Regions from separate parts of the Pseudoalteromonas sp. SR41-8 genome, predicted to be linked through region 2. Evidence: predicted binding sites of a transcription regulator. Region 2 holds the regulator's gene; the other holds the start of a gene.

Region 1 (4,436 bases), on a different contig from region 2:
TTACTGGTGGCACGCCAGATAGCAGCTTTTTACTACCTTCACGAATGTTAGTGTAAAAACTGCCTGATAAGATACGAGCGAAATGATTAGTTAGTGCACCGACATTTTCAGAAATCGACATTTCGTTATCGTTTAATATGATCAGCATGTCAGATTTAACATCACCTAAGTGATTCATTGCTTCAAACGCCATACCCGCGGTAATCGCACCATCACCAATAACCGCTACTGTTTTTCGTCCTTTGCCTTCTTTTTGCGCCGCAATTGACATGCCTAAAGCAGCAGAGATCGAGGTGCTTGAATGGCCAACACTAAAAGTGTCGTAGTGGCTTTCTTCACGAAATGGAAACGGATGTAAACCGTCTTTTTGGCGGATCGTGTGCATTTGATCACGGCGCCCTGTGAGAATTTTATGTGGGTATGCTTGATGGCCTACATCCCATACTAAGCGATCTTCAGGGGTGTTATATACATAATGAAGCGCTACAGTAAGCTCAACTGTGCCTAAACCTGATGCTAAGTGACCACTACTTTGCGAGACTGAGTTTAGTAAGTAATCACGTAACTCATTACTAAAAGCAGGTAATTTGTCTTGCGCTAAATCACGCAACTGGGCTGGTTCGTCAACCAAACCTAATAATGGATACTTGCTACTATCAAGTGTCATGATTTTTAATACATCCTTCGCTAACCAGAGGTCATTATAGCGTAATATTACTCTGATTCTTTAGTTATTTTGTACATCATTACTTGCTCAAGCTAGAGCCTAGAATTAATAATCGCGTTCAACAATGTATTTTGCCAAGTTTTCTAGCTCAGAAGTGTCAGCATCTATTGCTGCTAACGCATCGAGTGCGCATTTTAGTAATGATTGTGCTTTTTGTTTTGCACCTGTAAGCCCAAGTAGAGCAGGGTAGGTCGCTTTATTTGCTGCAACATCGGAGCCTTGTGGTTTACCTAAGACTTGGGTATCACCTTCGATGTCAAGAATATCGTCTTGCACCTGAAAAGCCAGTCCAATTGCATCACCAAACTGTTTTAATTGTAATAATGTTTGTTGATTTGTATCAGCTGCGCATAATGCACCTAAAGTAATTGCACAATTTAACAAAGCACCTGTTTTTAATTTATGGATACGTTCGAGCTCAGCTAAATTGACTAATTTGTCAGTCGCTGCAATATCCAGTGCTTGACCACCGACCATACCTTCAATACCCGATGCTTTGGCAAGTGCTGCAATCATTTTTAACTGTTGCTGTGCAGGAACGTTAAATGAATGGTTAGCAATTAAATCAAACGCTAATGTTTGCAGCGCATCACCAGCTAAAATAGCATGAGCTTCGCCATAGACAATATGGCAAGTCGGTCTACCACGTCGCAGGTCGTCGTCATCCATCGCGGGTAAATCATCATGAACTAACGAATAACTATGAATACATTCAATAGCAGCAGCCAACACGTCTAAATCTTGTTTATTTGCGCCAAGCATTTTTCCCGTGGCATACACTAAAAATGGCCGTAATCGTTTACCGCCATTTAAAACGCTGTAGTGGGTGGCTTGTTTGATGCTTTGCTCGGTATCGAGCGGTTGCTCAAAATACCGATTGAGAGTGGCTTCAACATCTTGTTGAGCACATTTTATTTGCTCTGTTATTAACACCCGTTATTCCAAATCATTATCAAAGTTAGTAAGTGGTGACTGACTATCACTACCCATTAAAATCGCCACTTTTTGTTCAGCTTGTTGTAACTTACTTGAAGATGCGCCAGCTAAAGCAATACCGCGTTCAAACTGTTTTAACGATTGCTCAAGGGAAAGCTCTCCTTGCTCCATTTCTGTGACGATTAAGGATAATTCATCAAGCGCTTGCTCGAAGCTTAGGTTCTCTGGTTTTTTCGTCGCCATACTGATTTAACTTAGATGATAGAAATGTGAGGCCAATTTTAGGGGGAATGCTAAACTAGGTCAAAGGGTGATGCATTTTTTTTGAATAATTAATTGTTTTCTTGCCACTTTTAATTATTTATACCTTTGCTTAAACCTTGCAGGTTATCAATGGTAGCTTAAAATGCCAAATAGGGTTGAAAACTTTCATTTCATTTTTTTCATTAAATGGTTTAAGTAATTCAATAGATTGCCGATAAGCTGTTAATAATAAAAATTTGTTGCTGGTAGCAACAAAGCATCGATTCCTCTGGAGGGGTAAGTGGATTTAGCAACCATTATAGGTATTCTCGGAGCTATTGGTCTTATTGCTATGTCAATGGTACTAAGTAGTGGCGGCGAAGTGGCTATGTTTTATAACACGCCATCGGTGGTTATTGTTTTCGGTGGTTCGATTTTTATAGTGTTATCAAACTATACGATGAGTCAATTCCTCGGTATCGGTAAAGTCGCAGCTAAAGCCTTCATGTTCAAAATAGAGTCACCTGAAGAGCTTATCGAAAAAGCAGTTGAACTTGCAGACTCGGCCCGTAAAGGCGGATTTTTAGCACTAGAGGAAGCAGAAATACCCAATGCGTTTATGCGTAAAGGGGTTGATATGCTTGTTGACGGTCATGACGCTGATGTTGTTCGTGCCACCTTGCAAAAAGATATTTCTCTTACTTCTACTCGTCATGAATCTGGGGCCGGTTTGTTTAAAGCGCTTGCCGATATTGCGCCTGCGATGGGTATGATCGGTACTTTGATTGGTCTAGTTGCGATGTTGTCGAATATGGATGACCCTAAAGCGATTGGTCCTGCGATGGCGGTAGCGCTTTTAACAACATTATATGGTGCGTTTTTAGCAAACGTGGTGGCAATTCCTATCCAAGTAAAATTGGAATTGCGTAAAGACGAAGAAGCAATGAATCAGCGGCTAATTTTAGATGCGGTATTAGGTATACAAGATGGCCAAAACCCAAAAGTCATCGAAGGTATTTTGAAAAACTACCTAGCTGAATCAAAACGAAAAGTGGATACTGAGGAGTAAGCATGTCAGATCAAGAGTGCAAGTGTCCACCACCCGGGTTACCAGCATGGATGGGTACCTTCGCGGATTTGATGTCACTATTGATGTGCTTCTTTGTACTTTTACTCGCGTTTTCAGAAATGGATGTACTTAAATTTAAACAAATCGCAGGCTCAATGAAGTTTGCCTTTGGTGTACAAAATAAAATAGAAGTAAAAGATATTCCCAAAGGAACATCCGTTATCGCGATGGAGTTCACCCCAGGTAAACCTGAACCTACTCCAATCGAAACCATTCAACAGCAAACTGTCGAAATGACCCAGCAAATGCTTGAGTTTCAGGCTGGTGATGAAAGCTCAGCTGGCGGTCGTCAAGAGCAACGCGGTAATAAGCGTGGCGGTGAGTCACAAAGTACGGCGCAACAACAAGCATCAGAACAATCTATTTCTGCAGCTGATCAAGAGCAGGTTAATGAGTTAGTTAAAAAGATAGCCCAGCAATTGGAACAACAAATCATGGATGGTGCTGTTGAGTTGGAATCATTAGGTCAGCAAATTATTATTCGTATTCGTGAAAATGGTTCATTTCCATCTGGGAGTGCATTTTTACAACCTAAGTTTAAACCAATTATTCGTGATATAGCTGCGTTACTAAAAGATGTGCCAGGTGAAATTACGGTGTCTGGTCATACTGATGATTTTCAAGTTTCGAATGAGCTGTATACCAATAACTGGGATTTATCATCGAAGCGTGCAGTTGCGGTTGCAACTGAAATGCAAAAAGCACAAGGCTTTGATAAAACCAGAATGGTTGTTGTCGGTCATGCCGAAACTCGACCACTTGTTCCAAATGATTCTGATGCGGATAGACGACGAAATCGTCGCGTGGAAATTTCAATAATGCAAGGCAAGGCTAAGGAATCAGATCCGATAGATGTGCGTTAAGATGCTTGGCAAAGTACCTAATTTAGCTTAAAGTAGTTTTTTAACAAGTGTAACGGAGTGTCTGATGAAAAACGTTGATAAATATAGCTATATGCCGGGCAATGGTGATGGTGACGATGATAAAAAGCCAGACTAGCTAATGCCTGATTGGTTTATAAGTGCTATATCAATACTAACTAAAAGCTGGGTGTTTATTTTAAGCCCAGCTATTTTTGTTTTTTATCTTCGCAAAGATTGGCTTGCTTTGCGTTTTACCTTAACGACTGCATTATTTTTTTTATATGGAACCTTGATACATAATAGCCTTAGAGAGTTAGATGACCCTTATATTTGGCGTTATGTAGTTTGGGCTTTTAATGATATTGCTTGGATGGCTTTGATTGCTTACTGGGCTATTAAAGATAAAGTGTATCTTTGGCAAAGTGTGATTGGTCAGTTGGTTGTAATTAGTGCGCCTATCTTACAATTATTTAGATTAGTGGATCGCCACCTTTGGGATTTATCGTATAGCACTATGCTATATAAAACGTTATTACCG
Region 2 (4,436 bases):
CTCCAGCCTCTACTAGAAAATCTTGTAAAATATCTTCATCGACTTCAAAGCTCATGCAGTTCTCTCCTCTTAGAAGCCCAAGCTTGATAATAAATCATCAACATCATCTTGTCCTGAGACAACATCATCACGAGATTCTTTATCAATAATTGGCCCTTCAGGGCCTGCAAGTGTATTTTCAGCAGGCGGTTTTTCAATGACTGGTGCTATTGTTTTTGTTTCGCTATCATCTTGGCTACCAAATGCTGTCAACAAGTGGATCAAGCTGTCTTCTACTTCTCTAACAAGCTCTATCACTCGACGGATCACTTGACCTGTTAAATCTTGAAAATCTTGTGCCATCAAGACATTGGTCATGAGTCCTTGCAACTCATCCGTTTTAGTTTGCGAGCTATTCATGAACTTATCTAAGCTGTGGCATAATGTTTTAAACTCACCTAGCTCAATTTCACGATTCATTAAACGATCCCAAGTGGGTTTAATGTCTGAAATATCATCTGCAAGCTGTTGGGCAATTGGTAAACTTGCTTCTACAGCATCCATGGTTTTATTAGCAGCGTTCTCTGTCATTTCCATAACATAGTTTAGACGCTGCTTAGCATCGGGGAGTGCGTCTTTGGTCAAATCAGCTAAACGTGTATCAAGCTCAAAATTTTTCAACGCATCATGAAGCTGACGCGTAAGTTTGCCTACTTCGGCAAATAATTCTGATTGCTCTTTTGACGCCGCATCAATAATTAACTGATCAGCTTTATCTTGTTCACCATTTTCAAGGTAAACCACAAGCTGCCGGGCTTGTTCTAAACTGATCTGAGGCGCAGCTGGTGCTGACATAAGCCTCTCCTATTTATTTAACCTAAACGCTCAAACACTTTTTCCAATTTGGTTTTCAGTGTTGCGGCTGTAAATGGTTTAACGATATAGCCGTTAACACCAGCTTGTGCAGCAGCAACAATTTGTTCTTTTTTAGCTTCTGCTGTTACCATTAAAACAGGGATGTGTTTCAGGCTGTCATCGGCCCTGATAGCGCGCAAGAGGTCAATTCCTTGCATGCCAGGCATGTTCCAATCTGTTACTACAAAATCAAATTCTTGATTCTGCAACATCGGTAAAGCTGTTGAGCCATCATCAGCTTCTTGTACATTTGTAAAACCCAAATCTCTTAACAGATTTTTGATAATACGTCTCATCGTCGAAAAATCATCAACAACAAGAATTTTCATGTTTTTATCCAAAACATCCTCCGGTGAGGTCTGAACCTATATTTACTTACTACTAGTTAATCCAGTCATTGATTTTTGCTTTGAGCTTAATCATCGCCTGACCATGTATCTGACTCACACGCGATTCGCTTACATCGAGTATATGTCCAATCTCTTTTAAATTCATTTCATCATTATAATAAAGCGACAATACTAACCCATCTCGTTCAGGTAAAGATTGTATAGCTGTTAATAATGATTGATTAAAACGTTCATTTTTAACGTTATTAAAGGGCTTGTCTAGTGCTAAATCATGTCCCACTGGTGTGATAACATCTTCATCAATTCCCAAGTCTTCTATACCTAAAACCTTACTTGAATTTACATCACTAAGAATATGATGGTACTCATCTAGCGTAATATCAAGTTTTTCAGCAACTTCACTATCTTTAGGTTCTCGATTCAGGCTGCTTTCTAGCTCACTAATCGCTTCAGCAACTCTGCGGCTATTACGGTGCACTGAGCGAGGAGCCCAATCACCTCGGCGCATTTCATCCAGCATCGCACCACGAATACGAATGCCTGCAAAGGTTTCAAAGCTTGCACCTTTAGTCGCATCAAAGTTTTTTGATGCTTCAATTAACCCTATCATCCCCGATTGAATCAAATCATCGAGTTGCACACTCGCGGGTAAACGAGCGATCAAATGACAAGCCACTTTTTTAACTAAAGAAGCATGTCGCTCAACAATCACATTTAAATTTTGTGTCGATTGATATCCCATCGCTTTATTCACCGATGCCGTCATAGTTAGCCGTTTACTAATTTTTCTATGAAAAATTCTAAATGGCCAGATGGTTGATTAGGTATAGGCCATTTAACTGCTTTTGTCGCTAATGTTTTAAATGCAATTGCCGCTGGAGAATTTGGAAATAAATCAACAATTACTTTTTGACGACGAGTTGCTTTACGCATGTTTTCATCATAAGGGACTGTTGCAACCAATTCCATTGAGACATCCAAAAAGCGATCCGTTACTTTTGAGAGCTTAGCAAATAGTTCGTGGCCTTCACGCATACTGCGCACCATATTAGCAACTATTTTAAACTTATACACACCATGCTCACGACTCAACACTTTGATTAATGCATAAGCGTCGGTTATTGAGGTCGGTTCATCACATACTACTACCATGACATCTTGCGCTGCGCGCGAAAAACTTAATACCATGTCAGAGATACCAGCAGCAGTATCAACAATTAATATATCAAATTCGGTATTCAACTCACTAAAAGCACGAATTAATCCAGCATGTTCTGATGGAGAAAGTTCCACCATACTTTGTGAGCCTGACGTCGCTGGTACTATTTTAATTCCTGCAGGCCCTTCAACTAAAATTTCATCGAGCTCACATTCACCTGATAGTACATGAGATAGATTACGTTCAACCCGAAGCCCTAACATCACATCACAATTTGCTAAACCCAAATCGGCATCCAGAACTAACACTCGGTTTCCGAGCTGACCCAACGCAATCGCAGTGTTAAGTGAGACGTTAGTTTTCCCTACGCCACCTTTACCACCTGTTACAGCGATAACTTTAACGCCGTTATTATTGTTTTGACTCATTTTACGCAGGCCACTTGCTTGATCTAATACTGTGTTAATCATACATCCCTACTGTGCTTGACGCTACTGCTTGGCGTCGTGAATGTTGTGCTTTTGTTCTTTTTAAATACAATTGTTCTGCTTTTTTTACTAATTTCTCTGCATTGGCGACCCGAATGTCCTCTGGAACGCGCTGACCGTTAGTAAGATACCCTATTGGAAGGCGATTTTGAATCGCTATACTAATAATCTCACCTAAACTTAATGATTCGTCTAATTTAGTGAAAATACAGCCACTTAATTGTACCTTCTTAAAATGTCTTACGGTTTCTTGTAAAACATTAATTTGTGCGGTCGCACTGAGCACTAAATAATTGCGAATATCGACACGTTGATTACGCATTAATGTATTTAGCTGCTCAGTTAAACGTAAATCACGTTGGCTCATTCCCGCGGTATCTATTAATACTAGACGCTTATTTCGTAAATGATATAAAACTTCTGCTAATTCATTGGCATCTTTAACTTGTTTTACACCACAACCGATGATCCGGCCATAAGTAGCTAACTGTTCATAAGCGCCAATACGGTAAGTATCAGTGGTAATTAGCGCAACTTTATCTGCACCATATTTTTGTGCGCCAAGGGCTGCAAGTTTTGCCACGGTTGTAGTTTTACCTACCCCAGTAGGACCAACAAGTGCATATACCCCGCCTTGGCGAAGGATTTCGTTATTTGTAGTATGCATTTGGTTTTCAACCATTTGCAATAGTGCTTGCCAGGCTTGCTGACGTGACACATCGTCCGGAATAAAGCAGGCCATTTGCTCTGCAACTTCACTGTCGATACCCATTCCAACTAAACGATCGATCATGCATGCGCGGGTAGGATCGCGACGCGCTAAATCTTGTTGCATCAAACCCGATACCTGATACTCAAGTAATTGACGCATCGCAGCCATTTCATCACGCATAGCGGTGATTTCATCTGTTTTGGCTGCACTTTTTGCTGGCATCGGAGTATCTAAATCATCAAAACCACTTTCTAGATCATCATCAAAACCTAAGCTATGTGCTTGCGTTTGTGGACGCGGCGCAGTATCGCGACGAGCAAAATCACTATGCGCTTGTGGTTCATGGCGAGCTTGCTGTGCTTGATGTTGTTGCTGTGGTTGATACTGAGTAGATGTATCAATCCCTGACTGGCTAAACATAGACGCAAGCTCAGGTGAGCGTGGACGCGGTGATTGGCGCTCTAATAATGCTTGTAAGCTATCAGCTACCGCAGCTTGCGGCTCATGCTGCGCACGTTGTGGCGCAGGTTTAACAAAGTTAGCATTCGTTTGCGGTTGCACCTTAGCAACATGTGGTTGTGCCGGTGCTTTCGGGGCTGCTTTTTCATAATCAACGGCGGCAACAATCTCTACCCCATTGGCTAATTTTTTATTTGACATGATTACAGCATCTACACCGAGTTCATCTTTAACTTCTTTCAGTGCGGTGCGCATATCTTTAGCAAAAAAACGTTTTATTTTCATGGTTCAACCCCTTTAAAATCCGATTATTGGCCTACTGAGCTGACAATCTTGATCTGTCTTTCGTCTGGTACCTCTTGATAAGACATCAC

The links. Region 2 encodes FliA, which starts transcription of late flagellar genes. Its sites were predicted from a motif close to CTAAAGNTNNNNNNNNNNNNGCCGATA; they were not measured.
Region 1: a site for FliA is predicted at 2,118-2,144, ahead of pomA (flagellar motor protein PomA). Genes of this name have one in related genera too.

Annotation. Positions count from the first base shown of each region.
Region 1 covers NZ_JACJEE010000021.1:4,628-9,063, reverse strand. The annotation lists gene dxs (1-deoxy-D-xylulose-5-phosphate synthase) at 1-667, opposite strand, end outside; gene ispA ((2E,6E)-farnesyl diphosphate synthase) at 773-1,660, opposite strand; gene H5162_RS14170 (exodeoxyribonuclease VII small subunit) at 1,664-1,906, opposite strand; gene pomA (flagellar motor protein PomA) at 2,208-2,975, shown strand; gene H5162_RS14160 (flagellar motor protein MotB) at 2,978-3,898, shown strand; gene H5162_RS14155 (hypothetical protein) at 4,038-4,436, shown strand, end outside.
Region 2 covers NZ_JACJEE010000010.1:95,033-99,468, forward strand. The annotation lists gene H5162_RS08930 (chemotaxis protein CheA) at 1-55, opposite strand, end outside; gene H5162_RS08935 (protein phosphatase CheZ) at 70-834, opposite strand; gene cheY (chemotaxis response regulator CheY) at 852-1,235, opposite strand; gene H5162_RS08945 (RNA polymerase sigma factor FliA) at 1,276-1,986, opposite strand; gene H5162_RS08950 (MinD/ParA family protein) at 2,013-2,873, opposite strand; gene flhF (flagellar biosynthesis protein FlhF) at 2,866-4,347, opposite strand; gene flhA (flagellar biosynthesis protein FlhA) at 4,371-4,436, opposite strand, start outside.